DNA from 3 places in the Streptomyces caeni genome. Region 1 is predicted to be linked to each of the others. Evidence: riboswitches for the same ligand, from Rfam matches in the RefSeq annotation. Region 1 holds a riboswitch; each other region holds the start of a gene.

What was found. A riboswitch is a leader RNA that binds a small molecule or an ion and turns the genes downstream of it on or off. The one in region 1 is predicted to bind cobalamin.
Region 2: another riboswitch for cobalamin. It lies ahead of ACFSL4_RS16525 (cobalamin biosynthesis protein); the one in region 1 lies ahead of nicT (Nickel transporter NicT).
Region 3: another riboswitch for cobalamin. It lies ahead of ACFSL4_RS06550 (ribonucleoside-diphosphate reductase subunit alpha); the one in region 1 lies ahead of nicT (Nickel transporter NicT).

The regions. Positions count from the first base shown of each region.
Region 1 is NZ_JBHUDX010000026.1:144,451-154,499, forward strand. It holds gene ACFSL4_RS10965 (YcnI family copper-binding membrane protein) at 1-48, shown strand, start outside; gene ACFSL4_RS10970 (GNAT family N-acetyltransferase) at 281-847, shown strand; gene nicT (Nickel transporter NicT) at 957-2,045, opposite strand; cobalamin riboswitch at 2,074-2,279, opposite strand; gene ACFSL4_RS10980 (ArsR/SmtB family transcription factor) at 2,372-2,719, shown strand; gene ACFSL4_RS10985 (hypothetical protein) at 2,776-4,437, opposite strand; gene ACFSL4_RS10990 (cell division protein SepF) at 4,762-5,151, shown strand; gene ACFSL4_RS10995 (AAA family ATPase) at 5,248-6,417, shown strand; gene ACFSL4_RS11000 (nucleotide pyrophosphohydrolase) at 6,414-6,767, shown strand; gene ACFSL4_RS11005 (DUF6099 family protein) at 6,949-7,425, shown strand; gene ACFSL4_RS11010 (SDR family oxidoreductase) at 7,537-8,256, shown strand; gene ACFSL4_RS11015 (LLM class F420-dependent oxidoreductase) at 8,426-9,349, shown strand; gene ACFSL4_RS11020 (3' terminal RNA ribose 2'-O-methyltransferase Hen1) at 9,581-10,049, shown strand, end outside.
Region 2 is NZ_JBHUDX010000046.1:64,778-74,826, reverse strand. It holds gene ACFSL4_RS16530 (cobyric acid synthase) at 1-1,444, opposite strand, end outside; gene ACFSL4_RS16525 (cobalamin biosynthesis protein) at 1,441-2,397, opposite strand; cobalamin riboswitch at 2,499-2,637, opposite strand; gene ACFSL4_RS16520 (DUF397 domain-containing protein) at 2,941-3,162, shown strand; gene ACFSL4_RS16515 (hypothetical protein) at 3,433-3,885, opposite strand; gene ACFSL4_RS16510 (helix-turn-helix domain-containing protein) at 3,927-4,784, opposite strand; gene ACFSL4_RS16505 (hypothetical protein) at 5,037-5,255, opposite strand; gene ACFSL4_RS16500 (inorganic phosphate transporter) at 5,270-6,550, opposite strand; gene ACFSL4_RS16495 (class II aldolase/adducin family protein) at 6,784-7,512, shown strand; gene ACFSL4_RS16490 (alpha/beta hydrolase) at 7,612-8,742, shown strand; gene ACFSL4_RS16485 (hypothetical protein) at 8,931-10,049, shown strand, end outside.
Region 3 is NZ_JBHUDX010000016.1:58,969-69,017, reverse strand. It holds gene ACFSL4_RS06565 (GlxA family transcriptional regulator) at 1-847, opposite strand, end outside; gene ACFSL4_RS06560 (hypothetical protein) at 941-1,183, shown strand; gene ACFSL4_RS06555 (ribonucleotide-diphosphate reductase subunit beta) at 1,096-2,130, opposite strand; gene ACFSL4_RS06550 (ribonucleoside-diphosphate reductase subunit alpha) at 2,121-4,520, opposite strand; cobalamin riboswitch at 4,640-4,776, opposite strand; gene ACFSL4_RS06545 (GNAT family N-acetyltransferase) at 4,839-5,363, opposite strand; gene mctP (monocarboxylate uptake permease MctP) at 5,436-7,064, opposite strand; gene ACFSL4_RS06535 (DUF3311 domain-containing protein) at 7,061-7,294, opposite strand; gene ACFSL4_RS06530 (GntR family transcriptional regulator) at 7,616-8,380, opposite strand; gene ACFSL4_RS06525 (extracellular solute-binding protein) at 8,810-10,049, shown strand, end outside.

The DNA.
Region 1 (10,049 bases):
GTCCGCGGCCGCAGCCGCACCTCGGCGTCCGAGGAGAGCGACGACTGAGGCGGTGACGGCGCTGTGCGGCCGCTGCGCTCTCTGGGACCCGACAGACGCAAAGAGCGCAGCGGCTGCGAGAGCCCGTCGTCGTCGAGCACGAGTGCCGACGCGGCCGCCCGGGCCGCCACCGCCGGGCGGCCGAGCGCACCATGTCCTGGCTCGGTGGCCGCCGCTGCGCCGGCTGTAACGACCGCTAATTGGTTTGCCGCCGGCCGGCCCGGTCGGATAGGAAGCCTGCATGCTGAGGGGCGGCAAGGTCGGGCTCAGGGCCCGGCACGAGGACGACATCCCGATCCTGCAGGCCGAGCTCTACGACGACGTGGTCAACCACTCGCGGGCCGACGGCCGGCCGTGGCGGCCTATCACGCCCGGCTCGAAGGACTCGCCGTTCGTGGTGGACGACAAGGAGCAGCGGCACGTCCCGTTCTCCGTGGTGGAGCTGGACGGCGGCACGCTGGTCGGCGACGCGATGCTGTGGGACGTCGACAACCACAACCGGTCCGCGCACATCGGTCTGGGGCTGCTGCCGTCCTCACGCGGCAAGGGCTACGGCACCGACGCGGTCGCGGTGCTGTGCCACTACGGTTTCGTCGTGCGCGGCCTGCAGCGGCTGCAGATCGAGACGCTGTCGGACAACGCCGCGATGCTGCGCTCCGCCGAGCGCAACGGCTTCGTCCGCGAGGGCGTGCTGCGCTCCTCGGCCTGGGTGATGGGCGAGTTCCTGGACATGGTGCTGCTCGGGCTCCTCGCCCAGGACTGGAAGCCGGACCCCAGGGCCCGGGCCGCCGCCCGGCGGGCACGGTGAGCCGGCCGCCGGGCAGCAGACCGATCGACGCGAGCGCGGCCGGCCAACGATTACGGCGACCCGGCCGGCACCTGACGCTCCCACGCCCGCGGTCCGGCCGGATCCGGCGTCAACTCCCGTCGGCGGGGCGGGGAGCCCACCGTTCCTCGACCTTCGCCAGCCGCCAGTAGGCGAGGGCGGCCGCCCACACGACCACGAACAGCCCGACGATGACGAAGCCCACGTTGCCGAGGTCGAGCCCCGCTACCCAGCCGGTGACCGCGTCCCGCAGGTCCAGCTTGTCGTGCAGGACGCCGACCAGTTCGATGGTGCCGATCAGGAAGGCCACCGCGATCGACAGTCCGGTGATCGTGAGGTTGTAGAACACCTTGCGCACAGGGTTGGAAAAGGCCCACTGGTAGGCGAAGTTCATGAACGTGCCGTCGAGGGTGTCGAACAGGCACATCCCGGCGGTGAACAGCAGCGGCAGGCACAGGATCGCGTACCAGGGCAGTCCGGCCGCCGCACCCGAGCCCGCCATCACCATCAGCGTGACCTCGGTGGCCGTCTCGAAGCCGAGCCCGAACAGGAAGCCCAGCGGGTACATCTGGCCGGGGCGCGAGATCGTCCTGGTGAGGCGGCCGAGAACGCGGTTCATGAACCCCCTTGAGTCCAGGTGCCGTTCGAGTTCCTTCTCGTCGTACCTTCCCGAGCGCATCGACCTGAAGACCTTCAGGATGCCGGTGAGGGCGACCAGGTTGAGGGCGGCGATGAGGTAGAGGAACGCGCCGGCGACCGTGGTCCCCATGAAGCCGAGGACCTGGTGGGTGTGGGAGTTCTCGTTCGTGACCCGGTCGGCGAGCTGGGTGCCGGCCGCGATCATGACAGCCAGCAGGACCACCACGCTGGAGTGGCCGAGCGCGAACCAGAATCCGACGGTCACCGGCCGCTTGCCCTCGGCCATCAGTTTGCGGGTGGTGTTGTCGATCGCGGCGATGTGGTCGGCGTCGAAGGCGTGCCGCATGCCCAGGGTGTACGCGGTCACCCCGAGCCCGATGCCGAACGCTTTGGAGCCGACCGCGTAGTGCTCCGGCACCACCAGGAGGAACAGGATTCCGAAGGCGGCCACGTGCAGGGCCGCGATCAGCGCCAGCAGCGCGGCGGTTCGCAGGGTGTCCTCGCGCCGCCACCGGAAGGACGCAGGGTTGGGCAGGGTCATACGGTCACGCTCCAGCACCTCGTGGATCACTTCGTGAGATGCCGTGGCCGGTCTCCTGGCTGACGGATCACCGCGCCCGTCCCAGCCTTCCCGGCCGTGTACGGCCAGTGGCGCCACCCGCGAACGGGCGGCACGGAACGGGAACTCCCCGATCACAGTGGCGAGGGCCGCTCCGGCCTGAGCCCCTGAGGGCTTTCACCGGTCTTCCCGAACACCACGGCCCGCCCACCTTAGGGCGGACCCGGCAACGCCTGCAAGGTTGCACAGTTGCGCAGATGTCTTGAGGTATCGAAGATCACACAGGGGCACCTGGGACAATGGTCCGCATGCATCTCGTCCCCGCCGAACGCGCCGGCCGGCGCATCATCGACGGCAACCGGGTCTGCCAGGCCATCGAGGCCATCGGTGAGCCCGGAGCCGTGCGTGCCTGGGCCGACCGCTTCTCCCTGCTCGCCGATCCCGGCCGGCTCGCCCTGCTGCTCGCCCTGCACCGGGCCGGGCCGCTCGCCGTCTCCGATCTCGCCGTGGCGACCGGCATGAACGACCCTGCCGTCTCGCAGGCGTTGCGGCTGCTGCGGACGGCCGAGGTGGTCGCGGGGGAGAAGCAGGGGCGGATCGTCCGCTACCGGGTGACCGACCCGGTGATGCTGGAGCTTCTGAAACAGGTGACGTGACGGGCCATCACCTCAAGGCCACGGGCGCGCTCGGGCGGGCCCCGGCCCGAGGGCCGTCACTTCGGGTCCGCGGTCCCGCGCTCCAGACGGATGTCCTGGCTCGACAGCGTCATCGGCGACGCGGAGAAGGCACGCAGCCGGACGCGGGTGCCCTTCGCGGGCAGGACCAGACGGCCGCCCGGCGCACGGAGCCGGTAGGTGGCCGTGGCGTGTCCGGGCACGGACGACGGACCGCGCAGCACCGTCCAGTAGCGGCTCATGCCCTGCCCGGTGGTCACCATGAAGTGAGGCTGGAGAGCCGCGTCGCCGGTGTTGCGCACGCGGACTGTGAGCGTCTCCACGGTGAGGGGGGTGCGGGTCGAGCCGAGCGCCTGCATACGCAACGGCGGAGAGCCGGTCGCCGCCACCGTGACGGCCACCAGGGACGGCAGCAGCAGGGTGGCGGCCAGCGCCGTGCGGGCCGCCGGGCGGCCCCGCAGCAGCCGCGGCTGCCAGGCGGTGGTGAAGACGGTGGGGGGCACGGTGACGGCGGCCGCGAGCCACAGCGGCGTCATCAGCAGGTAGTAGCCGTCCTGTGAACGGGTCGCCAGGAAGAACGAGCACCAGGGCAGCACGGTCGCGGCGGGGCCCAGCCGGCGCACGAACAGCACGAACACCGCCAGCAGGCCAGCCGCCAGCAGCATCCCGGCCTGCGAGTACCACACCAGGCGGTCGCTGCCGTCGGTGAAGTAGAGCGAGATGTCGACCAGCCCCTGGCCGTGGATCACCGCGCCCTGGGTGATCGGCAGGGCGATGCCCGCGGCCCAGCCGCGCGGTTCGGTCACGATGAAGTACGCGTTGATCAGCAGCCAGGTGCCGGCGGCCGTGCCGGCGATCCGCGCCACGGCGAGGGCGGCCCCGCGCCCGCCCAGTTCGCCGCGGCGAAGCGCGTAGACCCCGGCGAGCAGGAACGGCGCGAGGAACCATGGCAGTTGCTGGCTCGCGCAGGCCGCCCCCAGACAGGCGGCCCGTGCCCAGTCGGCCGGACCGCCCTCGCCCATGCGGGTCCAGCGCACCACCACGGGGATGAGGAAGGCCAGCGCAACGACCGCCGGGTAGCCGAGCCGGGCGTACGTCGGGACCATGCCGAAGCCCAGGCACACCATGGTGGCCGCCGAACGCCACGGTGTCGGCAGCATCCTCCACAGGACGACCGCGCCCAGCACGATCGCGCTGGTGGTGACCAGCGTCTCCGGCAGCGCGCCGTGGCCGGCCCACAGCAGCGGCGCGGTCAGCATCAGGGTCAGTGGCGGGTAGCCGTACGTGAAGTCGTAACCGCCGTGCACCGTCGCCGTGTACGCGATGCCGTGACCGAACAGCCAGGGCCACGGCTGCCCGTACACCGGCCGGCCGTGGAGCAGTTCGCGGGCGGCCTGTGTGGTGAGGATGGACTCGTCGCTGAACCCGTGCTTCACGGAGAGCGCGCAGTAGGCGAGCGTGACCGCTGTGACCAGGACCGTCAGGTCGAGGCGAGCCAGTGCACGGGCGCTCCGCACGACCAGCGTCAGCACACCGGTGGCCAGGATCGACGCGTAGCACATCGAGATGACCGCGGCGACCGCCAGGTGGTGACTGGCGGCGGAGGACCACACCGCTCGGGTGCCGATGAACAGGCTGATGTCCGCGAGCAGCGTCAGGACGCGATGCCACTGTGCGGGAGTCTCCTCCGGCGCGGTCATGAGCGGGCGCGTCCACCGGTCCTTTGCCGGCGGCCTTACTTCTGCCAAGTGCACGACAGGGAACGTAAGCGGACATGATGAACATCAAGCCGATGAAGGTGAAGAGTCCGGTATGAGGGCAGTAAGAAGCATCTGTCCTTGGTGCGCGTCCGGTGCGGGACGGGTGCGAGGGTTGGCACACGAGGGCGGCATGCGAGGGGCGCCTTCCGGCCGAAGTGACGGCCGGGACTGTAGCGGTCCGTGTCGCTGTTGGGCCGAACGGGTGACCATGCGTAAGAATTGACCGGTGCAGACGATGAGTGCGAGCCACCCCGGGGAGGGCCGGTGAACAGTCGCGATGTCACCGACGAACAGTGGGAAGGGCTCGCCCAGGTCGTTCCGTTGCGCGGACGGGACGCCTGGCCGTCGGCGGTCGGCCACCGGTCCGTACCCGAGGCCGAGACCGAGGCGCGACGCCGCTTCGTGGTGCTGCGGGTCAATGTGTTCGCGGACGCCCGCGAGGTCGCCGAGACGCTGATGGCGGGGGTGCCCGTGCTGCTCGACCTCACGGGCGCGGAGACCGAGGTCGCCAAGCGGGTGCTGGACTTCAGCACCGGCGTCGTCTTCGGACTCTCCAGCGGGATGCACCGGGTCGACCGCAATGTGTTCCTGCTGACGCCGCCGGGGACCGAGGTACGCGGGCTGATGGAGGGGGCCGGCGTCCCCGGAGTGTGAGGCCGGGTCCGTGGGCGGGCCGACGGCTCGCTCGATCGTGGGAAGCGTGCGACGGCGGAACGGTTCGCCCCGAGCACGACGGCCTACGGTCCGGACATGACCGTCTCCTTCGCGCCGTCCCCGCCCGGTTCGGCTTGTCTCGCGGATGCGCGGCCGGACCGGCCGCGCGTCACCGAGTTGCGGCTGTCCGCGTTCGCCGGTCACCGGCGGGCCGTCTTCGCCCTGGGACCGCTGACGCTCTTCACGGGACCGAGCGGCTCGGGCAAGTCGCGGGTGCTGCAGGCGTACGAGGCGCTGGCGCGGCTCGGCGGCGGGGCGGGGCTGGCCGAGGCGTTCCCCCGTCCGGCGGCCTGCGTTCCCGAGCGGGCACGGCCCGACGCCCAGCGGCGGCGCGGCTTCCGCATCGGCTGTACGGCCGACGGCCCGCAGGGCCCGGTCCGGCTGGATGTCGCCGTCCAGGCCGAGCCCGATCTGCGTGTCGTGGGTGAGCGGTTGACGTCCGGCGGACTGGTCCTGCTGGAGACGGCCCTGCGCGACCCCGGACGTGCGAGCGTGCAGGCGGCCTGGCACACGGCGGGATCCTCCCCGGTGACCCGCGGTCCGCTCCCGGACGACCGCCTCGGCACCGCCCTGCTGCCGCTGCGCGTGGCCGGCCGGACGGACGGCCAGCGCCGAGTGCTGGCCGCGGCCGAGCAGATGGTCGTCGCCCTGCGCTCCGTCTTCGCCTGCGATCCGAGCCCCCGCCGGATGCGTGCTCCCGCCCCGTCGGCCGCGGGCCGGCTGCTGCCGGGCTGCGACAACCTGGCGGCCGTGCTGCGGCGTACGCGCGCGGAGTGCGCCCGGCGGCACGCGCTGCTGGCCTCGGCGGTCGGGGCCGGGTGCGCGGGACGGGTCGTGGATCTGCTCGCGGAGCCGCTCGGTGACGGCACGGTGCGCGCGCTGCTCGACCGCGGGGACGGGCTGCGGACGCCGCTGGAGCTGCTGGGCGACGGCGAACTGCGGTACGCGGCCCTGGCCCTCGTCCTCCTCACCGGCCCCGGCGTGCTGGAGGTCGACCCGGCGGGGGAGGTGCCCGCGGCGCTGCAGACGCTCACGGTGCTGGCGGACGGCCTCGACCGCTGTATGGACCGGCGGCAGGCGCGGCAACTGCTGGAGCTGGCGGCGCGGATGTGTGAGCGCGGCCATATCCGGCTGGTGGGCGCGGTGAGCGAGGCGTCCTGGGCGGCGGGGGTGGAGGGGGTGACGGTGGTAGACCTGAGCCCGTGACAGAAGAACCCCGGCGGCACGACGACCTGGACGTGGCGCGGCTGCAGCGCCGGCTCGCGGAGTTCGCCGCGGCACGCGACTGGCAGCGCTACCACACCCCGAAGAACCTGGTGGCCGCGCTCAGTGTGGAGGCGTCCGAACTGGTCGAGATCTTCCAGTGGCTGACGCCGGAGGAGTCGGTCCGGGTGATGGAGGACCAGGGTACGGCGCACCGGGTGACCGACGAGGTCGCGGACGTGTTCGCGTATCTGCTCCAACTGTGCGAGGTGCTGGGCATCGACGCGCTGGCGGCGCTGGACGCGAAGATCGACCGCAATGAGGAGAGGTTCCCGGCGCCGGGCGCGGACTGAACGACGCCCCCCGAGCCAGATCGTCACTCTACGGAGTTATGGAATGGTTCCCACCTCTCAAGTTGTCCACAGATTTCGGAATAGCTCTGGCTTTTCGTGCCCTGTACCTTCACTCTGGGTAGTGGACAACGGAGTTCGGGTAGACGTGCACCAGCGCGTCGGGACGGAGCGGGGGCAGCGCATGGACGCGGTGCGGCTCATCGTGGCGAGCAGGCGTGCCCTGGCGGGGAGCGAGGACGGGCCGAGGATCATGGCGGAGGCGTGGCAGGCGTATGCCCTGGCACAGGCGATGGGCAGCCGCCTCGCCGTCTCGGGCCCGCCCGAACTGCGCGGCGAGGCACTGGGGTTGACGGAGCTGGCGGGCCGGGGCTGCGGCGTTCTGGACACGCCGCCCCTCGACGTGGCCGATCTGCGTGCCGCTCAGCTCACGGACCTGGGAGATGCCCGCAAAGCGCTCCTCGACCTCGGCACCCTCCTCGCGGAGCTGGGCATGGCCCTCATCGCCGTCGCGAGCGCGGCGGACGACGAGGGCACCTACTGGCAGTGCATGGAGGCGATCGACGCGGCGGACGAGTCGCGGGACCGGGTCAGAGAGCTGCTGCGCAGGCTGGCGGCGAGGGACGGTGAGATACGGGAACGGCACCGGACGGCGGGGTGAGCCGGGTCGGCCGGCGTCCCGGCGCCCGGTGGCACGGCCGGGCTAAACCGATCCGCAGGCGCCGGGAAGTACCGTCCGCGGGCAAGCCCCCACGAGAACAGGACATCGCTGATGAACATCGCCAGTCCCCTGGCAGGCAAGCACGTAGTCGTCATAGGCGGAACGTCCGGTATCGGCCTGGCCATCGCCGAGCACGCGCTGGCCGCCGGGGCGCGGGTCACCGCGGCCAGTCGCAATCCCGGGCGTGCGGCGGGCACCGTGCCCGCCGGCATGGCAGTCGAGCAGGTCGACATCACCTCCGCGGCGTCGGTCGAGTCTCTGCTGGAGCGTGTCGGTGCCTTCGACCACCTGGCGGTGTCGGCGGGTACGACGGCGCTGGGCACCGTGCGGGAACTGGACTCCGGCGCCGCCCGGGCGTTCATGGACACCAAGTTCTGGGGCGCTTACGAGGGGGTGCGGGCCGCGGCGGACCGCATCGCGAAGGACGGTTCGATCGTCCTGATCGGGGGCATCGCGAGCCGCAAGCACGGCCCGGGCCGGCCGACCATGGCTGCGATCAACGCCGCGCTGGAGGCCTTCGGCAAGGCCAACGCCGTCGACCTGGCCCCGGTGCGGGTCAACGTCATCGCCCCCGGCCTGGTCGAGACCCCCGCCTTCGACGATGTCCCGGTGGATGTGCGGCAGCGCTTGATGTCCCAGTACATCGCCAGCGTGCCCGTCGCACGTGTCGGGCTGCCCGAGGACATCGCCTGGACCGCGGTGTTCTTAATGACCAACGGCTATGTCACCGGATCCGTGGTCGACGTCGACGGCGGCGCCCAGCTCACCTGACCTGCGCGGTCGCCGCGGGGCGAGCAGCGCGGGCCCGCCGCCTCCGGGACGGGGCAGAGGCGGCCTGCCGGTGGCGGGAGGCCGGGGCGGGGCCGCCCCTCGGGGCCGGGCTCGGCGCCGCAGGGCGATCACCGGGGTCGACCTCTGCCCGAGCGTGCAGGATGGAGGCATGGATCTTCGCATCTTCACGGAGCCCCAGCAGGGGGCGACCTACGACACCCTTCTCTCCGTCGCCAAGGCCACCGAAGACCTGGGCTTCGAAGGATTCTTCCGCTCAGACCACTATCTGAAGATGGGTGCCGTGGACGGCCTGCCCGGACCCACCGACGCCTGGATCACCCTCGCGGGCCTCGCCCGTGAGACCAGGCGCATCCGTCTCGGCACGCTGATGACCGCGGCGACCTTCCGCATCCCCGGCGTTCTGGCCATCCAGGTGGCGCAGGTCGACCAGATGTCCGGCGGCCGCGTCGAACTGGGCCTGGGCGCGGGCTGGTTCGAGGAGGAGCACAAGGCGTACGGTATCCCGTTCCCCAAGCAGAAGTTCGGTCGTCTGGAAGAACAACTGGAGGTCATCACGGGGCTGTGGGGGACCGAGGCCGGCGCGACCTTCAGCTTCCACGGCGAGTACTACGACCTGACCGACTCACCGGCCCTGCCCAAGCCCGCCCAGGCCAGGATCCCGGTGCTCATCGGCGGCCATGGCGCGACCCGCACTCCCCGGCTGGCCGCGCGGTACGCCGACGAGTTCAACATGCCGTTCGCGTCGATCGAGGACAGTGAGCGCCAGTTCGGCCGCGTCCGTGCCGCCGCCACCGAGGCCGGACGCGACGCGGACGCGCTGACGTACTCGAACGCGCTGGTGGCCTGCGTCGGCAAGGACGACCAGGAGGTGGCCCGCCGCGCCGCCGTGATCGGGCGCGACGTCGACGAGCTGAAGGCCAACGGGCTGGCGGGCTCCCCGGCCGAGGTCGTGGACAAGATCGGCCGGTACGCGGAGATCGGCTCCCGGCGCGTCTACCTCCAGATCCTCGACCTGCACGACCTGGACCACCTGGAACTGATCTCCGCGCAGGTCCAGTCCCAGCTGACCTGACCCGCGCGCCCCCGAGCCCTGCCCATGCCCATGCCCTTGCGCGGGCCGCGGGTGCGGGCAGGGCACGGGACGCACGGCGCCGCGGTGCGGCGCCGCGGTACGGCGCCGCGGTACGGCGCCGCACCCGCGACGGTGGCACCGGAACAACCACCAACCCCAAGCGCACCGGATCCTGGGCAGTTGTTCGAAATCCGTTGGTCACCGGTACCCCGGGGCCGGGAGACTCGGGACATGTTCCTGACGATCAGTGCCACCGGCACAGCCGAACGCCCGGCGACCGACCTCGGTTTCCTGCTGCACAAGCATCCCGACGCGTCCCAGGCGTTCTCGACCTCCTACGGCACCGCACACGTCTTCTACCCGGAAGCGGACGCCCAGCGCTGCACGGCGGCGCTGCTGCTGGAGGTCGATGCCGTGGCGCTGGTCCGGCGGGGCAAGGGCAAAGGGCGCGGCGGCGCGCCCGACGCGGCGCTCGCGCAGTACGTCAACGACCGCCCGTACGCGGCCTCCTCACTGCTCGCCGTGGCTCTGAGGAACGTGTTCTCCAGCGCGATCCGCGGCGTGTGCAAGGCCAGGCCCGAGCGTGCCGGGCAGCCGCTGCCGCTGCGCGTGGAGGTGCCCGCACTGCCCGCCCGGGGCGGCCCCGACCTGGTACGACGCCTCTTCGAACCGCTCGGCTGGACGGTCACCGCCGAACCGG
Region 2 (10,049 bases), on a different contig from region 1:
ACAGCGCGTCCGTGTCCGCGTGCTGTTCGATCAGGTCGCCGAGCCGGTCGAGCTGCTCCTCGCGCAGCGCGGCGAACGACGTGTCGGGCGCGGGCACGAAGCGGCGGCCCGCGGCGGCCGCCACCTCGCGCAGGAACGCCCGCCGGAAACCGTCCGCCTCCAGGGAGCCGTGCCAGTGGGTGCCCCAGGTCTGACCGGCCCGGCAGCCGTCGAGGAAGGGATCGCCACCGGTGACCTCGGCGACCCCGTGGTGGATCTCGTACCCCTCGACGCGCTCGCCGAGGGCCTCGCCGGAGGGCCGGGTCAGGGTCTTCTCCCGCGCGAACCGGACCCGCACCGGCAGCACCCCCAGCCCGTCGACGTGTCCCCTGCGGCTCTCCACCTCGTCCTCGATGTGCTCGCCGAGGATCTGGAAGCCACCGCAGATGCCGAGGACCGGGCGTCCTTCCGCGGCCCTGCGCACCAGGGCGTCCGCCAGGCCGCGCTCGCGCAGCCACTCCAGGGCCCTGACGGTGCCGCGGGTGCCGGGGACGACGACGAGGTCGGCGTCGGCCAGCTCCTCGGGCCTGTCCACGAACCGGACCACCACGCCCGGCTCGGCGGCCAGCGCGTCCACGTCGGTGAAGTTGGACATGAGGGGGACGGCGCACACGGCGACCCGCAGCACGTCCTCGCCGACCGGCGCGGCGATCCGCGACTCGCGCACGGCACCCCGGAGGGACACCTGCAGCCCGTCCTCCTCGTCGATCCCGAGGCCGTGCCGGAACGGCAGCACGCCGTACGTCCGCCGTCCGGTGAGCCCGTGCAGCATGTCGAGCCCCGGCTCCAGCAGTGAGACGTCGCCGCGGAACTTGTTGACGAGGAATCCGGCGACGAGCTCCTGGTCCTCGCGCGAGAGCAGCGCGACCGTGCCGAAGAAGGAGGCGAAGACGCCACCGCGGTCGATGTCGCCGACGACGAGGACGGGGAGCCGGGCGTTGCGGGCGATCCCCATGTTCACGATGTCGGTGCGCCGCAGATTGATCTCGGCAGGACTGCCGGCCCCCTCGCAGATCACCGCGTCATAGGTGCCCCGCAACTCGGCGAGGCAGTCCAGGACGGTGCCGAGAAGCTGCCGTTGCCGCCCCCCGTGGTACCCGCGCGCGCTCAGCTCGCCGACCGGCCTGCCGAGCAGCACGACCTGGCTGCTTCGCTCGCCGCCCGGCTTGAGCAGTACGGGGTTCATCAGCGCGGTCGGCTCGATGCGGCACGCCTGGGCCTGCATGGCCTGCGCCCGCCCGATCTCGGCACCCTCGCGGGTGACGAAGGAGTTGAGGGACATGTTCTGCGCCTTGAAGGGCGCGACCTTCACTCCCTGCCGTACCAGCCAGCGGCAGATCCCGGCGGTGACGACGCTCTTGCCGGCGTCGGAGGTGGTGCCGGCGACGAGGAGTCCGCCGCTCATGACGTCCGTCCCTTCGAGAGAAGCCGTCGGGCCATGAGGCGCCCGGCGAGGGTGACGCCGAGCGCGAGCCCGCTCACCCGGCGGGAGAGCCGTACCGCCCGTTCGATGTCGTCCGTGCGCACCGCGCTCCCCGCCACGTTGAGGACGGGCCGGTGCTCGACACGGCCCCCGTACGACAGCGTTCCGCCCAGCCGTACGCCCAGGGCGCCCGCGAACGCGGCCTCCACCGGGCCCGCGTTGGGGCTCGGATGCCGCGCGGCGTCGGCACGCCAGGCGCGCACGGCGCCGCGCGGGTCGGGGCCGGAGGCCGCGGTGAGGAGGGCGGTCAGCCGCGCCCCCGGCCATCCGGCGAGGTCGTCGAGCCGGGCGGAGGACCACCCGAACCGCCGGTACCGGGGCGAGGTGTGACCCACCATGGCGTCGAGGGTGTTGACGGCACGGAAGCCGACGAGCCCGGGCACACCGGCGACGGCTCCCCACACCAGCGCGCCCACCACGGCGTCGGAGGTGTTCTCGGCGACGGACTCCACGACCGCCCGCGCGATCCCGTCGGCGTCGAGTGCCTGGGGGTCCCGTCCGCACAGATGGGGCAGCCGCGCACGGGCGGCCTCGATGTCCCCTGCCTCCAGGGAGTGCCCGACGGCCCGCGCCTCCCGCGCCAGGGACGTCCCCCCGACAACAGCCCAGGTGGCGGCGGCGGTCAGGGCCAGGGACGCGGCGCGCGAGGGGCGCGCGGCGGACGCGGCCAGCGCCGCGGTCGCCACGGCGCCCCCGGCGCACACGGCGGTGTGCAGCGCGCCCCACCCGCGGTGGTCCCGCCACAACACCCGCTCCACGACGCCCGCGGCCCGCCCGAACGCGGCGACCGGATGCCCTCGGCGCGGATCGCCGAGCAGGAGGTCACCGAGGAGGCCGGCGGCGGCGCCGTACGCGAAGACGCGATCGGCACCCATCGGTTCAGCCGACCGTGGGGTCGGGCAGGGGGCGGGTACGGAACCTCGATCGGCAGCCGCGCATGGCGATATGTCCTCACTCAGGGTGTCCACGCCCTGGTTCGATGAGACCGGCGGTGAGAGTTCCTGGCTCCCGGGACGTTCCTTCCCGGTGACAGTGGCGGGACCGCGCCGGACTTGCACCGGCTTCCTCTCCTGCCGCCGTGGTGGCCCCGGCAGTCCACCACGCCTCCGGAACACCCGTCAACTGGGTCTTGACCTGCGACGCTGCGGTGTGCTGAGCCCCACACCGCTGAAATATCGTCAGCCACCCGAATCGGCGCTTTCTGCGCTCTTTCCGCGCGGAGAAGCTGGGAAGACTAGGGACGGCACTACGAACGAATCGGTATGACCAACGCGGAGAGCGCCGACGAGCGGCATTGGGTGATTCGTTGCGGGGAGACGAACCTGGTGTGGCCGGGCCTCTGTTGCCTGTGGCAGCGGTGGGACACGGCGCTCGGGAGCGTCACGGTGAGGACGCTGTGTCGGTGCGCTGACTGGTGAGTGGAGGTCGGTGTGATCGGCAGGGACCCGACGGGGCGGGTGTGGCGCAAGAGCAGTCACTCGGGAGGGGACAACAACGACTGTGTCGAAGTGACCGTGGAGACAGCGCACGTGCTCGTGCGTGACTCGAAACGGCGGGCCGGGCCGGTGCTCGTCTTTCGCCGTTCCGCGTGGTGTGGTTTGCTGGCTGGACTTGAGAACCCGGCGGCCGACGGTTTCTGAAGGGGCCGTCCAGAGGGCGGGAGGGGACCCGTATGGCAGACAGGGCCAGGGATGTCTCGGCACGCGCGGGCGGTCCCCGCACTCCGCGCCCGTCCTTGTCGGCGGCGGCCCCGCTGGCACTCTTCTCCCTGACCACGGGGGTGTTCGCGGTGGGCGTCGGAGCGCTCGCCGCGCTGCTCGTACCGGGATCCACGGCGCGGGCCCTGGTCTGGCTCGTGGTGACGATCGTCGCGGCCGCCAGCGCCGGCCTGTGGTGGGGCCTCACCCCCGTCACGGAGCGTCTCCGCGTTCTCGACCGGGCTGTGGCGACGGTTCGTCCGCGGGGCTCGGGGACCCGCTGAGCCCGGGGGCGCGCGGCGCCGACGAGCGGCCGCGCAGCGACCGGCCGACGCAGGCCGCGAGCGCGGTGACGGCGGCCGCGCCGAGCACCCCCACCACCGTCGTGGTCAGGGGGGTCAGAGCGTCCAGCGCGAGGCTGGGCGCCACCCGGGCGGACACGGCGATGCCGAACAGCAGGACGCTGCCGCACGCCGTGCCCAGCAGCAGACGGCCGCCCGGGAGCCGTGTGCCGTCCTCGCCGCCCGTGTGCTCCGCCTCATGGAGCGCGGGGGCGCCCTCGTGCGGCCCGGCGGGCCGCGGCGGGACGCCCGGCGGCCTGCCCGTCGCGACGAAGCGGAGCGTGCGCAGCCGCCTGTACCAGTCAGCGATCCCCAAGGCCGCCATGGCCCCTCCCCGTTGTCCGCCCGGGCCGTTCTTCCCGGGCTTCAGCTGTTGTCGAGACTCTCCTTGACCGCGTCGATCAGCTCGATCATCCGGTCACCGTCGTACGCCTTGTTGCTGATGTCCTCGAAGCACTCCTGGTAGCGGGACGTGAGGTCGAGGTCGTCCCGGTTCGCCACGCTGCCGGTGGCGCCCTCCAGATAGAGCAGGTCGTCGTCGTCCTTGAAGCCGAGCAGGGTGAAGGACCCGCCCATGCTGTAGTGGGCGCCCGCCGTGAACGGCAGCAGGCGCATGGTGACCCTGGGGTGCCGGGACATCGTCTTGAGGTGTTCCAGCTGACGTCGCATCACCCCCGGTCCGCCGATGACCCTCCGCACGACCGCCTCGTCCAGCACGATGCTCACGTCGGGCCCCTGCTCGCCGTCGAAGATCCGCTCCTGCCGGGTGGTGCGCAGCTCCGCCGAGCGCCGGGCCACTTCGGCGGTCTCGCGGGGTTCCAGCTGGGCCATCGTGTAGTCCTCGATCTGGAACAGCGAGTAGACGACCGACGGGTGGTAGAAGCGGATCGAGGTCGCGGCGCTCTCGTAGCCCAGGTACTGGGCGAACTGCGGCCGCACCATGTCGCTGTACGGCGCCCACCAGGACGGCCCCTTCGAGCCGCGGGCCGCCTCCTCCAGCTCGCCCACCAGCCCGGGGTCCGTCACCCGGTACAGCTGGAGCAGGGCGCGCAGGTCCGTGACGCTGAGGCTGACCGTGCCGGCTTCCAGCCGGATCAGTTTCGACAGTGACCACTCCAGCGCGTCGGCCGCCTCCCGCTGGGTGAGACCGGCTTCCTCCCGCGCCTTGCGCAACTCGATACGGAGCCTGCGTCGGTTCAGGCTCGGATCGATGTCCCTGGCCATGTCGCTCCCTGCTACACGTCGTCTTCGGCTGGTCGGGCGGCCAACGTCGGGCAGCAACTCATCCATTAGAGTAGGTGAGTTGGGCGTAGGCGGCCAGAGTCATGCCGCTTCGCCACCTGTCTTTTCGACGTGGTCGTATGCGGGGTAGACCGTAGCAAATCGGCATATATCTAACAAAGATCAGCCCCCGCAGTGATCGTCACTGCGGGGGCTTGGCCGTGCGCGCCCGAGCGTGCGGACGAGCTGCGGGGGTTACTTGGCCACGATCAGATAGATCCCGTACGACACCGCCGCCGCGCACGCCGCGAAGCAGACGTACGCGCCGGTGGCCGCCAGGGCGGCCGTGCCGCCACGCGCCGTCTCCTTCTTCGTGAGGCCGACGACGCCCAGGGTGAACAGGCCCACCAGGGCCACGGTGACGATGAGGCTGACGCCGAAGACGGAGCCGAGGGCTGCCCAGTCGATCTTCATGGGGGTGTACTCCCTTATACCGTCGCGGGGCGGGTCGGCTCCGCGGAGGGGCCGTCCGGGGCCTGGAGGGTGGTCTTCGGGTCGGCGCCGTCCGTCGCGGCGCTTTCCGCCGCGGTGTCGTCCGTCGTGACCGGGCTCGCCGGCGGCGGGATCACCGCGGCGATCGCGGTCGTGACGACGCCCGAGGGCTCCGTCTCGACGTCGTTGACGTTGTGGACCGTGACCGGCTTGCGGCGGGAGCGGGCCCAGATGACACCGGCGCCGGCGACCAGCAGCACTCCCGTGGCGGCCGTGCCCCAGGAGCCCTGCTTGGTGAGGACTTCGGCGGCGCCGCCGACCAGGCCGGCGGCCGGAAGGGTCAGGACCCAGGCGACGAGCATCCTGGTCGCGGTCGACCAGCGCACCGCGGCGCCCTTGCGGCCGAGGCCGGAACCCATGACGGCGCCGGAGACGACCTGGGTGGTGGAGAGCGAGAAGCCGAGGTGGGAGGAGGCGAGGATCGCGGTCGCGGCGCTGGTCTGGGCGGCGAAGCCCTGCTGTGGGGCCAGGTCCGTCAGGCCCTTGCCCATCGTGCGGATGATGCGCCAGCCGCCGAGGTAGGTGCCGAGCGCGATGGCCGTACCGGCCGAGACGATGACCCAGGTGGGAGGGTTCGAGCCGGGGGCGACGACGTCACCGGTGACGAGTGCCAGCGTGATGACGCCCATCGTCTTCTGTGCGTCGTTGGTGCCGTGCGCCAGGGAGACCAGACCGGCCGAGGCTATCTGCCCGGCGCGGTAGCCCTTCGCGCTCGCCTTCTCGTCGGCGTGGTGGCTGAAGGTGTACGACAGGCGCGTCGCCAGCATCGAGGCGAGGCCCGCCACGATCGGCGCGGCGACCGCGGGGATCAGGACCTTGGTGACGATCGTCGAGCCGTTCACCGCGGACCAGCCGGCGGAGGTGACGGCGGCGCCGATCAGGCCGCCGAAGAGGGCGTGGGAGGAGCTCGACGGCAGGCCGAGGAGCCAGGTCAGCAGGTTCCAGAGGATCGCGCCCACCAGGGCCGCGAAGATCACTTCGACGCGTATGCCCTGTTCGTTGATGATGCCGCCGGAGATCGTCTTGGCGACCTCCACCGAGAGGAAGGCGCCGACGAGGTTCAGCACGGCGGACATGGCCACCGCCGTCTTGGGCTTGAGGGCACCGGTCGAGATGGTCGTGGCCATCGCGTTGGCCGTGTCGTGGAAACCGTTCGTGAAATCGAACACGAGAGCGGTGACGATCACGATTCCGAGGAGGAGCGTGATGTGTTCCATTTACCCGGGCTTCTCTGGGACGTCAGTGGCGCGTGGACCGTACGTAACCTGGATGAACAGAAGATGAACGAAGGCGGGCCGGGAGGTGTACCGATCGGGGTGTGGCGGCTCCGCTTGGGGTGGGGCGGCGGCGGTGGCGCTCTCGAACGAAGGCGGAATTCCACCCTCCGGAAGCCTTCGGGTCCGCTCGGTCCCGTCACCGGGCTGTACGCGGCGTCTGGCAGGATCGCGTCATGGCTGAGCAGCGAGACGACGCACGGGACGCACGGGCCGTACCGGAGGACGCGGCGGGCGGCCGGGGGTGGGGCGGGACGGATACCGCGGACGAGGTGGCGCGGGCGTGGGACGAACTCGTCGCGACGGCCCGCCGCACCGTCGCCGACGGGCTGGTCGTCGGCACGTCGGGCAACGTCTCCGTCCGCGTCGGAGACATCGTGCTGGTCACACCCACGGGCGTGCCGTACGAGCGGCTGACGCCGGGCGACGCGGTCGGTGTCGGCCTCGACGGCGGGCAGGTGCTCGGCTCGCTGCGTCCGACGAGCGAGTTGCCGATGCACCTGGCCGTCTACCGCACCACCGGGGCGCGTGCCGTCGTCCACACGCACGCCGTGCACGCGACGGCGGTCTCCACCCTGGTCCCGGAGCTGCCGCTGATCCACTACATGGCCGCCGCCCTCGGCGGACCGGTCCGGGTCGCCCCGTACGCGACCTACGGCACGCCCGAGTTGGCCGAGAACACCCTCCGGGCCCTGAGGGGCCGCAGCGCCTGTCTCCTGGAGAACCACGGCACGCTCGCCCACGGGTCGTCGCTGACCCAGGCCTACGACCGCACCGCCCAACTGGAGTGGATGTGCCGCGTCTGGCTGGCGGCGTCCTCCGTACCCGGCCTCACACCGGCACTGCTCACCCGGGAGCAGGTGGCGGAGGTGGGGGAGCGGCTGCGGGGATACGGGCAGCCGTAAGGGCCGGGGCGGCGACGGCCGTGCCCGGACGCGCCCGGCGGGGTCACCCGCGCCGTCCTCCCACTGGCCGGGGGCGGGCTCCACCGCGAGACTGGACGGGTGCGCACTGTCACAGCGGCGACCGCAGCCGCCACCGCAGCCATCGTCGCAGCAGCCGCGGCCGGCCTCGTCGTGGGCCGCATGGCCAGCAACGCGGCGCTCAAGGCGCCGCCGGGCCGCCCGCTGCCCACCGAGCCCCGCCTCACCGTGCACTCCACGGCGGCCGGCCGGATCACCCTCACCCGGGACCTGGCCTCCCAGCGCCCCGGCGTCTACGGCCTGTCCGCCAACGGCTCGCACGCGGTCGTCGGCCCGGTCCTGCACACCGCCCCGCACTCCGCCGACACCGTCGTACGCCGCCTGGAACGCGTCACCCGGGGCACGATGGAACCCGGCGGCCGGGCCTGGCTCACCCCCGCCGTGCACATCGGCGACCCGGCCACCGCCCTCGGCCTCCGCCACACCGATGTCGACGTGCCCGGCGAACTCGGGACCCTGCCCGCCTGGTTCGTACCCGGCGCCCGCGACACGTGGGTGATCACCGTGCACGGCCTGGGCGCCACCCGGGAACATCCCATGAACGTCATGGAGTTCCTCAGCCGCCACCGCTTCCCGGTCCTCGACCCCGCCTACCGCGGCGACCCCGGGGCACCGCGGCCCCCGGACGGCCTGAACCACCTCGGCGAGACCGAGTGGCACGACGTGGACGCCGCCATCCGCTACGCCGTGGTCCACGGCGCCGAGCGCGTCGTCCTGCACGGCTGGTCCACCGGCGCCACCATGGCGCTGCGCGCCGCCGCGTACTCCTCGCTGCGCGAGCGGATCTCCGGGCTCGTCCTGGACTCGCCCGTGCTCAGCTGGGAGACCACGCTGCGCGCCCTGGCCGTGGCCCGCCGCACCCCCGGCGCCCTGCTGCCGCTGGCGGTGCGCGCCGCCCAGGGCCGTGCCGGTCTGCACCTCGACCGGGTACGGGAGACCGTCGCCACGGACCGCCTCTCGCTGCCCGTCCTGATCTTCCACGGCCCCGACGACGCGGTCGCCCCCTGGGGACCCTCGCGCCGACTCGCGCAGCGCCGCCCGGACCTCGTCACCCTTCATACCGTGCAGGGCGCCCCGCACGGAGCGATGTGGAACGCGGACCCCGCCGCCTACGAAGAGGCCATGCGGCGCTTCCTGACCCCGCTCATGTGAGGCGCGGGCCGGCCCGCCGCCCAGCCGCCGCACCCCGGATCGCAACCCCGTGCAGCCTTCCGCTTATCCCGCCGGACAAGCCCTCGCGCCTGCCGCGATCCCTCTCGGAACCCCTCCCTTGGCCGGCCCTGTCGTCCGTCGTGACATTCCGTTTGGGTTTTCGGACCGTCAACCGGAAGACTGCACCCGTGACGTCCCGTAACCCGCGCGACTCCAGGCTCCGACTCGTCCGCCCGCGGCCCCTGGCCGACGCTCCCCGAGCGGTGACCCAGCGCCGCTCGCGCCGCCCCGCCCCCCGGCCGCCCGAGGGCACACCCCCGCCCGCGGAACTGGCCGCCATGGCCCGCGCCCGACTGGCCGACGCGGCCCGTCTCGCCCGCTGGGCCGACACCGCGCTCCGGCCCGGACGTGACGGCGCGGCCCCCGACGGCAAGGGCACCCTCTCCGACACCACCGCCGAACGGGCGGCCGGTGAACTCGGCCTGACCGTCGCTCAGGTCCGCGCCGACTGGGACACCGCCCGCCTGGCCGGCCTCGTCGAGGTGCACGGCGACAGCGCCCGCCCCGGCTGGCGGCTGCGCGCCTGGAACCGCGACGACTCCGCCGTGCTGCGCGGCTGGGTCGCCCTCTTCGACGCCTGGTCGCTCGCCTGTCCCGAGCCCGCGGACCATGAGCACGCCGCAGTGGCCGAGGTCGTCTCGGCCATGCCTCAAGTGCTCTCCTTCCTGCAGTTGTCCGCGGGGCCCGTCCCGGTCGAGCAGCTCCTCGACCTCCTGGAGCAGCGGGTCACCGAACTGCGCACCGAACGCTGCGAGATCCCCCTCGCCCCGGCCGTCGCCGACGGCCCCCACGACGAGGCGCCCCCTGCCGCCTTCACGGGCGCCGCTGTCACCGATGCCGCCCCCACCGATGGCGGCCCCGTGTCGAGGCCGGACCAGGGCCCCGCAGAGGACACGCCCCTCGCCCCTCTGCTCGACTGGGCCCTGCGCGCGCTGGCCTCCGTGGGCGCCCTCGTCTACGGGGACGGACAGGCCACCCTGACCCCGCTCGGCAGCTGGGCGGTCTGGGTCAAGCTGGAGCAGATCTGCGTCGCCGCGCAGAGTCCCGCCGGGAACATCGAGCAGAACGCGGAGGACATGCTCCGCGGCTGCGCCCGGCTCCGCCCGAACGCGGCCCGCGCCGAGTACCGCGCCTGGCTCGCCGCCCGCACCGTCGGCAGCGCCGTGACCGAACTCCTGGACGCCGCCCGCGGCGAGGACGCCCTCCTGCGCGGCCTGGCCTTCGAGGCGCTGCGGGTGGTCGGGGCC
Region 3 (10,049 bases), on a different contig from region 1:
TCGCGTCCATCGTCTCATCGGTGCGCTCCAGCAACTCCTGGGCGAGCAGTACCCGTTGGCGCAGGATCCAGCGGTACGGGGTGGTGCCGGTCTCCTGCTGGAACCGGCGGGCGAAGGTGCGCGGCGACATATGGGCGCGGGCGGCGAGTTGCTCGACCGTCACCTCCTCGTCGAGGTGCCGCTCCACCCACGCCAGCACCTCCGCGACCGTGTCGCACTGCGACCGCGGCAGCGGCCTCTCGATGTACTGGGCCTGGCCGCCGTCGCGGTGCGGCGGTACCACCATGCGCCGGGCGATCCTGTTGGCGACGTCCGGCCCCTGCTCCTTGCGCACGATGTGCAGGCAGGCGTCGATGCCGGCCGCGGTGCCCGCGGAGGTGATCACCGGATCCTCGTCGACGTACAGCACGTCCGGTTCGACGACGGCCCGCGGGAAGCGCCGGGCGAGTGTGTCCGCATGGCGCCAGTGCGCCGCGCAGCGCCGCCCGTCCAGCAGCCCGGCGGCGCCCAGCACGAAGGCGCCGGAGCAGACACTGAGCACCCGGGCCCCGCGCCCGGCGGCCCGGCGCAGCGCGTCCAGGAGCTCCGGCGGGTACGACCGCGACACATAGGTCTCCCCGGCCGGCACGGCGATCAGGTCGGCCTCCTCCAGCCGTTCGAGCCCGTGCGCGGCGGACAGGGTGAATCCGCAGTTGGCACGGAGCACGGGCCCCTCGGCCGAGGCGACCGCGAAGTCGTACACGGGCAGTCCCTCGTCGCTGCGGTCGATGCCGAACACCTCGCAGACGACGCCGAGTTCGAAGGGGTGCACGCCGTCGAGGAGGACGGCCGCCACGTTCTTCAGCATGGGACCAGTGTGCCGCAGAAGTGGCAGTAATTCGAGGGTGTGCGGCAGTCCTGCCACTCACGGTAAGGGGCATCCGGCGGGACAGTGGTGTCCATGGATGCGACACACGCAGAAGCCCTCACCGGAATGCTCACCGTCCTCGTCCTCCTCGTCCTCCTCGTCCTGCCCTCACTGATCGGCATCGCGCACGAACGCCGTGTCGACCGCCGGATCAGGCAGGCCGGGGAGGCACGCGAGGAGGCAGGTGGTCAGAAGTCCTCGTCGAGGTCGACGGTCCCCTCCACCGCGACCTGGTACGCCGAAGGGCGCCGCTCGAAGAAGTTGGTCAGCTCCTGAACGCCCTGGAGCTCCATGAAGGAGAAGGGGTTCTCCGAGCCGTACACCGGGGCGAAGCCCAGGCGCATGAGGCGCTGATCGGCGACGCACTCCAGGTACTGCCGCATCGATTCGGTGTTCATGCCCGGCAGGCCGTCACCGCACAGGTCGCGCGCGAACTGCAGCTCGGCCTCGACGGCCTCCCGCAGCATGTCGGTGACCTGCCGCCCCAGCGCGTCGTCGAAGAGGTCCGGCTCCTCCTTGCGCACCGTGTCGACCACCTCGAAGGCGAATCCCATGTGCATTGTCTCGTCGCGGAACACCCAGTTGGTGCCCGTGGCCAGACCGTGCAGCAGGCCGCGGCCGCGGAACCAGTAGACGTACGCGAAGGCCCCGTAGAAGAACAGGCCCTCGATGCAGGCCGCGAAGCAGATGAGGTTGAGGAGGAAGCGGCGGCGGTCGGTCGCCGTCTCCAGCCGGTCGATACTCTCCACCGAGTCCATCCACCGGAAGCAGAACCGTGCCTTCTCGCGGATCGACGGGATGTTCTCGATCGCCGCGAAGGCGGCTGCGCGCTCCTGCGGATCGGGGAGATAGGTGTCCAGCAGCGTCAGATAGAACTGGACGTGCACGGCCTCCTCGAAAAGCTGGCGGGACAGGTACAGCCGCGCCTCGGGGGAGTTGATGTGCTTGTACAGGGTCAGCACGAGGTTGTTGGCCACGATCGAGTCGCCCGTCGCGAAGAACGCGACCAGCCGGCCGATCAGGTGCCGCTCCGCGGGGGTGAGTCTGGCGAGGTCGGCGACGTCCGAGTGGAGGTCGACCTCCTCGACGGTCCAGGTGTTCTTGACGGCGTCCCGGTAGCGCTCGTAGAAGTCGGGGTAGCGCATGGGGCGCAGGGTCAGTTCGAAGCCAGGGTCGAGCAGGTTCGCGCTCTTCTTCGGCGGGTGGAGGGACATCACTGGCATGCCTCGCAGGACTCGGGGTTCTCAAGGGAGCAGGCGACCGCGCCGGGGTCCGCGGCGGCCTGCTGCACGGGGACGGCCGCCCGGGCGGCACGGGCGATGCGGGTCGCCGGGCGCGAGCGCAGGTAGTACGTCGTCTTCAGGCCCCGCTTCCAGGCGTATGCGTACATCGAGGAGAGCTTGCCGATGGTCGGCGTCTCCATGAACAGGTTCAGGGACTGGCCCTGGTCCAGGAACGGGGTGCGGGCGGCGGCCATGTCGATCAGCCCGCGCTGCGGGATCTCCCATGCCGTGCGGTACAGCGTCCGCACGTCCTCGGGGATCCAGGCGAAGTCCTGCACCGAGCCGTTCGCCTCGCGCAGCGCCTCCCGGGTGCGGGCGTCCCAGACGCCCAGCTTCTTCAGATCCTCGACCAGGTAGGAGTTGACCTGGAGGAACTCCCCGGACAGCGTCTCGCGCTTGAACAGATTGGACACCTGCGGCTCGATGCACTCGTACACACCCGCGATGGACGCGATGGTGGCGGTCGGCGCGACGGCGAGCAGCAGCGAGTTGCGCATGCCGACGGCCGCGATCCGTTTCCGCAGCGCCGCCAAGCGCTCCGGCCAGGCCGGTTCGACATCGTAGTGGTCGGGGTGCAGCACACCCTGCGCGGTACGGGTCTTCTCCCAGGCCGGCAGCGGGCCGTGGACCTCGGCGAGGTCGGCGGAGGTCTCGTACGCGGCGAGCATGATGCGCTCGGCGATACGGGTGGACAGCGCCTTCGCCTCGGGTGAGCCGAAGGGCAGGCGCAGCTTGAAGAACACGTCCTGCAGACCCATCACTCCCAGGCCCACCGGGCGCCACTCGGAGTTGGAGCGGCTCGCCTGCGCGGTCGGGTAGTAGTTGATGTCGACGACGCGGTCCAGGAAGGTGACGGCGGTACGGACCGTGGCGTCCAGCCGCTCCCAGTCGAGGTCACCGCTCGCCGCGTCGGCGAACGCGCCGAGATTGACCGACCCCAGATTGCAGACCGCCGTCTCCCCGTCGTGCGTGACCTCCAGGATCTCGGTGCAGAGGTTGGAGGAGTGGATGACGTGGCCCGGTCGTGCCGTCTGGTTGCCGGTGCGGTTGGCGGCGTCCTTGAAAGTCATCCAGCCGTTGCCGGTCTGGGCGAGCGTGCGCATCATGCGGCCGTACAGATCGCGGGCCGGGATGGTCCTGCGGGCGAGCCCGGCGGCCTCCGCCGCCCGGTAGGCGGCGTCGAACTCCTCGCCCCACAGGTCGGCCAGCTCCGGCACGTCGGACGGTGAGAACAGCGACCACGGCCGGTCGGCCTCGACCCGGCGCATGAACTCGTCCGGGACCCAGTGCGCGAGGTTGAGGTTGTGGGTGCGGCGGGCGTCCTCACCGGTGTTGTCCCGCAGTTCGAGGAACTCCTCGATGTCGGAGTGCCAGGTCTCCAGGTACACCGCGGCGGCGCCCTTGCGCCGGCCGCCCTGGTTCACCGCGGCGACCGAGGCGTCCAGGGTCTTCAGGAACGGGACGATGCCGCCTGAGTGCCCGTTGGTGCCGCGGATGAGGGATCCGCGGGAGCGGATGCGGGAGAACGACAGCCCGATGCCACCGGCGTGCTTCGAGAGGCGGGCGACCTGGTGGTAGCGCTCGTAGAGGGAGTCCAGCTCGTCCTTCGGGGAGTCGAGGAGGTAGCAGGACGACATCTGGGGGTGCCGCGTGCCGGAGTTGAAGAGCGTGGGGGAGGAGGGGAGGTAGTCGAGGCGGCTCATCAGCCGGTAGAGCGCGGCGACCTCGTCCACGGGCCGGGAGCCCGGCTCCGAGCCGAGCACCGTGTCCTCGGCGAGGCCGCAGGCGACGCGCAGCATGAAGTACTGCGGTGTCTCGACGGTCCTGCGGGTGATCGGGTGCCGCAGGAGGTAGCGGCTGTGCAGGGTGCGCAGCCCGAAGTAGCCGAAGCGGTCGTCGGCAAAGGGGTCCACGAGCGCGTCGAGCCGGTCGGCGTGCAGGCGCACGAACGCGGCGGTGCGGTCGGAGATGAGCCCTTCCCGGTGGCCGGCGGCGATGGACTCGGTGAACGAGGTGACGCCCTGTGAGGCGGCCTCGGCGCGGATCCCGATCGTCAGCAGCCGGGCGGCCAGCCTTGAGTAGGAGGGGTCCTCGGAGATGAGGCCGGCGGCCGCTTCCGTGGCCAGCTCGCGCAGCTCCGACTCGTCCGCATGCGCCGACCGGCCGCGCAGCGCGGCGGCGGTGACCCGGCCCGGGTCGGCGTCCGGAAGGTCGGCGGTCAGCTCGGTCAGGGTCCGCAGCAGCGCGGCACCGGGACCGTCCCTTTCGCCGGTCACCGCCGGTGTCGTGGACGCAGTCGCTGAAACCGGGTCGGCTGGCGCGATGGTCACGTAGGGCTCTCCCTCGCTCGGCACGGGGCCTTGCGGAGGGCGGGGCGGTTCACGAGCGCACGCGGCGTCGCGTCACCGGCCCATTCCACGAGGCCCGGACGTCAGGGCGCCGGGCCGGACGGCCGGGCGCGCTGTCGGCAGGTCCTCGGACTGACGCTCGTGCGCGCACACGGGGGCGAGCATGCACAAGTACACCGTTGCGGGACAGTTCCGGATTCGCACCGGATTCCCCTGCGGCGACAGCGAGCATGAGCATACATCTTGTGTCGGGGTTCGATGCCACCCCCAGATGTTGTGTCTTGTCGGCTTCGGGGTGCGTCAGAGGGGCAACTCATAGGTGAGGAGGGCGATGTCGAGGTGCGGGACGGGGGTCCAGTCGCGCCCGGGGGTGCGGACGAAGCCCAGGCGCTCGTAGATGCGGTGGGCGGTGCGCATCGTGCGCTGGGTCGACAGGACGATCCGGACACAGCCGTCCGTGGCCCGCGCCCGGTCGACGCAGGCGCGTACGAGGGCCTCGCCGATCCCCTGGCCCCGGGCCGCGTGGGAGACGGCGAGCATCCTCATCTCGGCCTCCCCGGGGCGGGCGATGTCGGCCATGGGGCCCCCGTCCGGCACGAAGGTCACCCCGCCGAGCACGCTCCCCCGGGCAGAGGGGACGCTCGTGCGCTCGATCGCCACCAGCACCTCCGCGGCGGCGGCCCGCTTGGCCACGTCCCTCAGCTCACCGAGGTACTCGTCGCTCTCCCCGAAGTCCAGGAGGCCGTCTCGCAGGTACGCCTGTGCGGTGATCTCCCCGAGCGTCTCGTAGTCCCCGGGTTCCGCCTGCCGGATCGCGATGTCCATGAGGGTCAGTGTGCAGGACGGGTACGACAACGGGCCGCCGGATCACTCCGGCGGCCCGTCCTCAGGTCCGGCTCAGTGTGCGGTGCCCGCCGTGGCCGGCGGCAGTTCCACCTGCACCCCGGGGTCGCCCGCGTCCGCCGTGTAGTCGCCCGGCTGGGTCTCGTCGACGCCTTCCGGAGCCTTGACCGCCTTCAGGACGAGGGTCAGCACCACGGTGACCGCGACGTTCAGCACGAACGCCGTCAGGCCGATGTAGCCGATCTCGCCGATGCCGGGGATCTCCTTCGCCGAGCCGCCGAAGTGCTTCTTGGTCGGGGAGGCGACGCCGTACGCGGCGACCGTGCCGTACACCATGCCGACCGCCCAGCCCGCCAGTAGCGCCCAGCGGTGGAACCAGCGGGTGAACAGGCCGCCGACCAGGGCCGGGAAGGTCTGCAGGATCCAGATGCCGCCGAGCAACTGGAAGTTGATGGCCACCGTCTTGTCCATCGTCAGGACGAAGAGCAGGGCGCCCACCTTCACCAGCAGCGACACCGCCTTGGAGACCCTGGTCTCCTGGTGGGGTGTGGCGTCCGGCTTGATGAAGTCCTTGTAGATGTTGCGGGTGAACAGGTTCGCCGCCGCGATCGACATGATCGCCGCGGGGACGAGCGCCCCGATGCCGATCGCCGCGAACGCCACGCCCGCGAACCAGTCCGGGAACATGTCCTCGAACAGCTGCGGGATCGCCAGCTGGCCGTTCTTCACGTTGACACCGGCCGCGATGGCCATGAAGCCGAGCAGCGCGAGCAGACCCAGCATCACCGAGTACAGCGGCAGGATCGTGGTGTTGCGGCGGATCACCTCACGGCTGCGTGAGGACAGCGTCGCGGTGATCGAGTGGGGGTACATGAACAGCGCGAGCGCCGAGCCCAGCGCGAGGGTCACGTATGTCCACTGGCCCGCCTCCGGCGTCACCAGCGCCCCGCGCGGCTTGCCCGTCGCCGGGTTCGTCTGCGAGAACGCCTGGCCGGCCTTGGCGAAGATGTCGTCGAAGCCGCCCAGCTTGATCGGGATGTAGATGATCGCCACCGCGATGACGATGTAGATCAGCGCGTCCTTCACGAACGCGATCAGGGCGGGCGCCCGCAGACCCGAGGAGTACGTGTACGCCGCCAGCACGCCGAAGGCGATCAGCAGCGGCAGGTCCTTCACGAACCAGTGCGTGCTCTCGCCGCCACCCACGCCCATCACGTCCAGCACGGCCTGGATGCCGACCAGCTGGAGCGCGATGTACGGCATCGTCGCCAGGATGCCGGTGACCGCCACCGCCAGCGACAGGCCCTTCGAGCCGAAGCGGCCGCGTACGAAGTCCGACGTCGTCACGTAGCCGTGCCGGTGCGACACCGACCACAGACGGGGCAGGAACATGAAGATCAGCGGGTAGACCAGGATCGTGTACGGCACCGCGAAGAAGCCCATCGCGCCCGCCGCGTAGATCGCCGCCGGCACGGCCACGAAGGTGTACGCCGTGTAGAGGTCGCCGCCGAGCAGGAACCAGGTGATCCAGGTGCCGAACGACCGTCCGCCCAGGCCCCATTCGTCCAGGGTGTGCTCGTTGTCGGCCTTGCGCCAGCGTGCCGCCAGGAAGCCCATGACGCTCACGGCCAGGAAGAAGAAGACGAAGACGCCGAGCGCCACGCCGTTCACGCCGTCCTTCATTCCGCCGCACCGCCCTTCTGCGAGGCCTGGGCGCGCTGGTCACGCTGCCACAGCTTGTACGCGATCATCGTCAGCGCCGTGGAGATCAGCACCCACAGCATCTGGTACCAGTAGAAGAAGGGGATGCCGATGAAGGCCGGGTCCGTCTTGGCATAGGACCCGACCCACAGCATCGCGACAAAGGGAGCTAGGAGGCAGAGGGCGATGATGACGCGCACAGGCGTCACCACCGCCGTTCCTCTTGCAGTGGGCTCGTTCGACATGGGCGGCTCCGTCTCCTCACTGATCACTGGTGGTAACGCGCAGGCAATGTAGGTGACGGTGTCTGGAATGCGGAAGCCCCCTCCGCATATCGGTTTCCAACAGCAATAGGAACCCCCGGGGGTATATACCTCTGGGTAGTCCGTACGCACCCGTAGGAGTGCGCAGCGTGACGGAACGGGGGCAGGGAAACGTTCTGGGTGGGCACCGGGCCGTCCTCCCGTCCGTGCGGCGACGGGAGGACCGTAGAGCAGCTTCGGGGGCGGCGCCATACCGCCCGCAGCGTTGTTCTACTCGGTGGGCCGCTTCAGCCTCGCCACGAACTTGTAGCGGTCGCCGCGGTAGACGGACCGCACCCACTCCACCGGCTGGCCCTCCCGGTCCAGGGAGTGCCGCGAGAGCATCAGCATCGGCAGGCCCACGTCCGTGCCGAGCAGGCCGGCCTCGCGCGGGGTGGCCAGCGACGTCTCGATGGTCTCCTCGGCCTCGGCGAGGTGGACGTCGTAGACCTCCGCGAGCGCCGTGTACAGCGAGGTGTACTTCACCAGCGACCGGCGCAGCGCCGGGAAGCGCTTCGCGGACAGGTGTGTCGTCTCGATGGCCATCGGCTCGCCGCTCGCCAGCCGCAGCCGTTCGATGCGCAGCACCCGGCCGCCGGGCGCGATGTCGAGCAGCCCGGCGAGCATGTCGTCGGCGGTGATGTAGCCGATGTCCAGCAGCTGCGAGGTCGGCTCCAGGCCCTGGGCCCGCATGTCCTCGGTGTACGAGGTGAGTTGCAGCGCCTGCGAGACCTTCGGCTTGGCGACGAACGTGCCCTTGCCCTGGATGCGCTCCAGGCGGCCCTCGACGACCAGTTCCTGCAGGGCCTGGCGCACCGTTGTGCGCGAGGTGTCGAACTCGGCCGCCAGCGTGCGCTCGGGCGGCACCGGCGTCCCGGGCGGCAGCGTCTCCGTCATCTCGAGCAGATGCTTCTTCAGGCGGTAGTACTTAGGCACGCGCGCGGTGCGGACGGTCGCCCCGCCCTCGCTCTCCGCACTGCTGACGTCGGTGCTCATGCTCTGCCTTCCCGGCTCCGGATGCCGAAGCGACCGACAGGCCCGTCGGTCACGGCTCACATCGTGGCACGGCTTCACGGGGGCGGATGCCCCCGGACGCTTCGTGATCCCCGTTACACGGCCGGGGATCCCCTCTGTATACCGCCGGTGTCCCAGATGGTCTAGTCCATCTCGCCCATGTGGTCCAGTCGGGCCCGCTCGCTCGGACCGTGCCCGTTTTTGCTGGGTTCCTACTTAAAGGTCCTTGCATATGTAGGTCCCGTAACGGACGCCGGGAGTGCTTCACGCGCCCTTGACACGCCTATTGGTCTGGGCCAAGCTCCCCGGTACTGGTCTACACCATTGGTCCAGTCCCGGCCCCACGTGCCGTACTCGTCGTCAGTCGCCGCGGGGACAAGGGGGGTTTGTGGCATCCCTGAGGAGGGTGGCGTGAAGCGCAAGCTGACAGCCGCGATCGGTATCGCGGGCATGATGGTCTCCATCGCGGCGTGCGGGGGCGGTGACGGCAAGTCCGGGGACAAGGGAGCGGACGCCAAGGAGCTCACCGTCTGGCTGACGGTCGACGCGCAGAACAACTGGCCGGCGCTGGTGAAGGCGGCCGACGACGCGCTGGTGAAGAAGCACCCCGGTCTCACGATCAAGCACGAGTACTACGGCTGGCCGGACAAGAACACCAAGCTCGACGCGGTGCTCGCCACCGACAAGGCGCCCGACGTGGTCGAGATGGGCAACACCGAGATGCTCGGCTACATGGTCAAGGGCGCCTTCGCCCCCGTCGACCCGGCCGCGTTCGACAACTCCGCCCAGTGGCTGGACGGCCTCAAGGCATCGGTGACGTACGACGGCAAGACCTACGGAGTCCCGTACTACGCCGGCGGCCGCGTCGCCAACTGGCGCAAGGACATCGCCGCTTCGGTCGGCGTGAAGACGCCCCCGAAGACGTACCGGGAGCTGACCGCCGTCCTGGACAAGATCCAGAAGCGGGAGGGCGGCACGTTCAACGCCTGGTACCAGCCGACGCGCGACTGGTACGCGGCCATGTCCTTCGTCTACGACGCGGGCGGCTCCATCGCCGAGGAGGAGGGCGGCCGGTGGAAGGCCGGCCTCTCCTCGCCCGAGTCCCTCAAGGGCCTCACCGAGTTCAAGACGATCGTCGACAAGTACATGCACGGCGACAAGACCAAGGACGAGTCCGACCGCTACATCGTCTACGGCCAGGGCAAGTCCGCCATGATCTTCGGCGCCGCGTGGGAGGGCGCGACGGCGGCCGACCCGAAGAACGACAAGACCGGCAAGCTGAAGAACAACCTCGAGAACTTCGTGATGCCCGGTCCGTCCGGCAAGAACATCCCGGTCTTCCTGGGCGGTTCGGACCTCGCGATCCCCGTGAAGTCCAAGGCGCAGGCGCTGGCCGCCGAGTGGATCAACGCCTTCACCGGCTCCGAGGGGCAGAAGGGCCTGATGGCCAAGGGCAACCTGCCCAACAACAAGACCGACCTCGCCACCCTGAAGAACGACCCGGCGACGGCGGTCCCGGCCACGGCGGCCGAGTCCAACTGGTTCGTCCCGATGGCACCGGGCTGGGGCCAGGTCGAGAAGGCGCAGATCCTGCAGACCATGCTGCAGGCCATCGGCACCGGCAAGAAGTCGGTCGAGGCCGCCGCGAAGG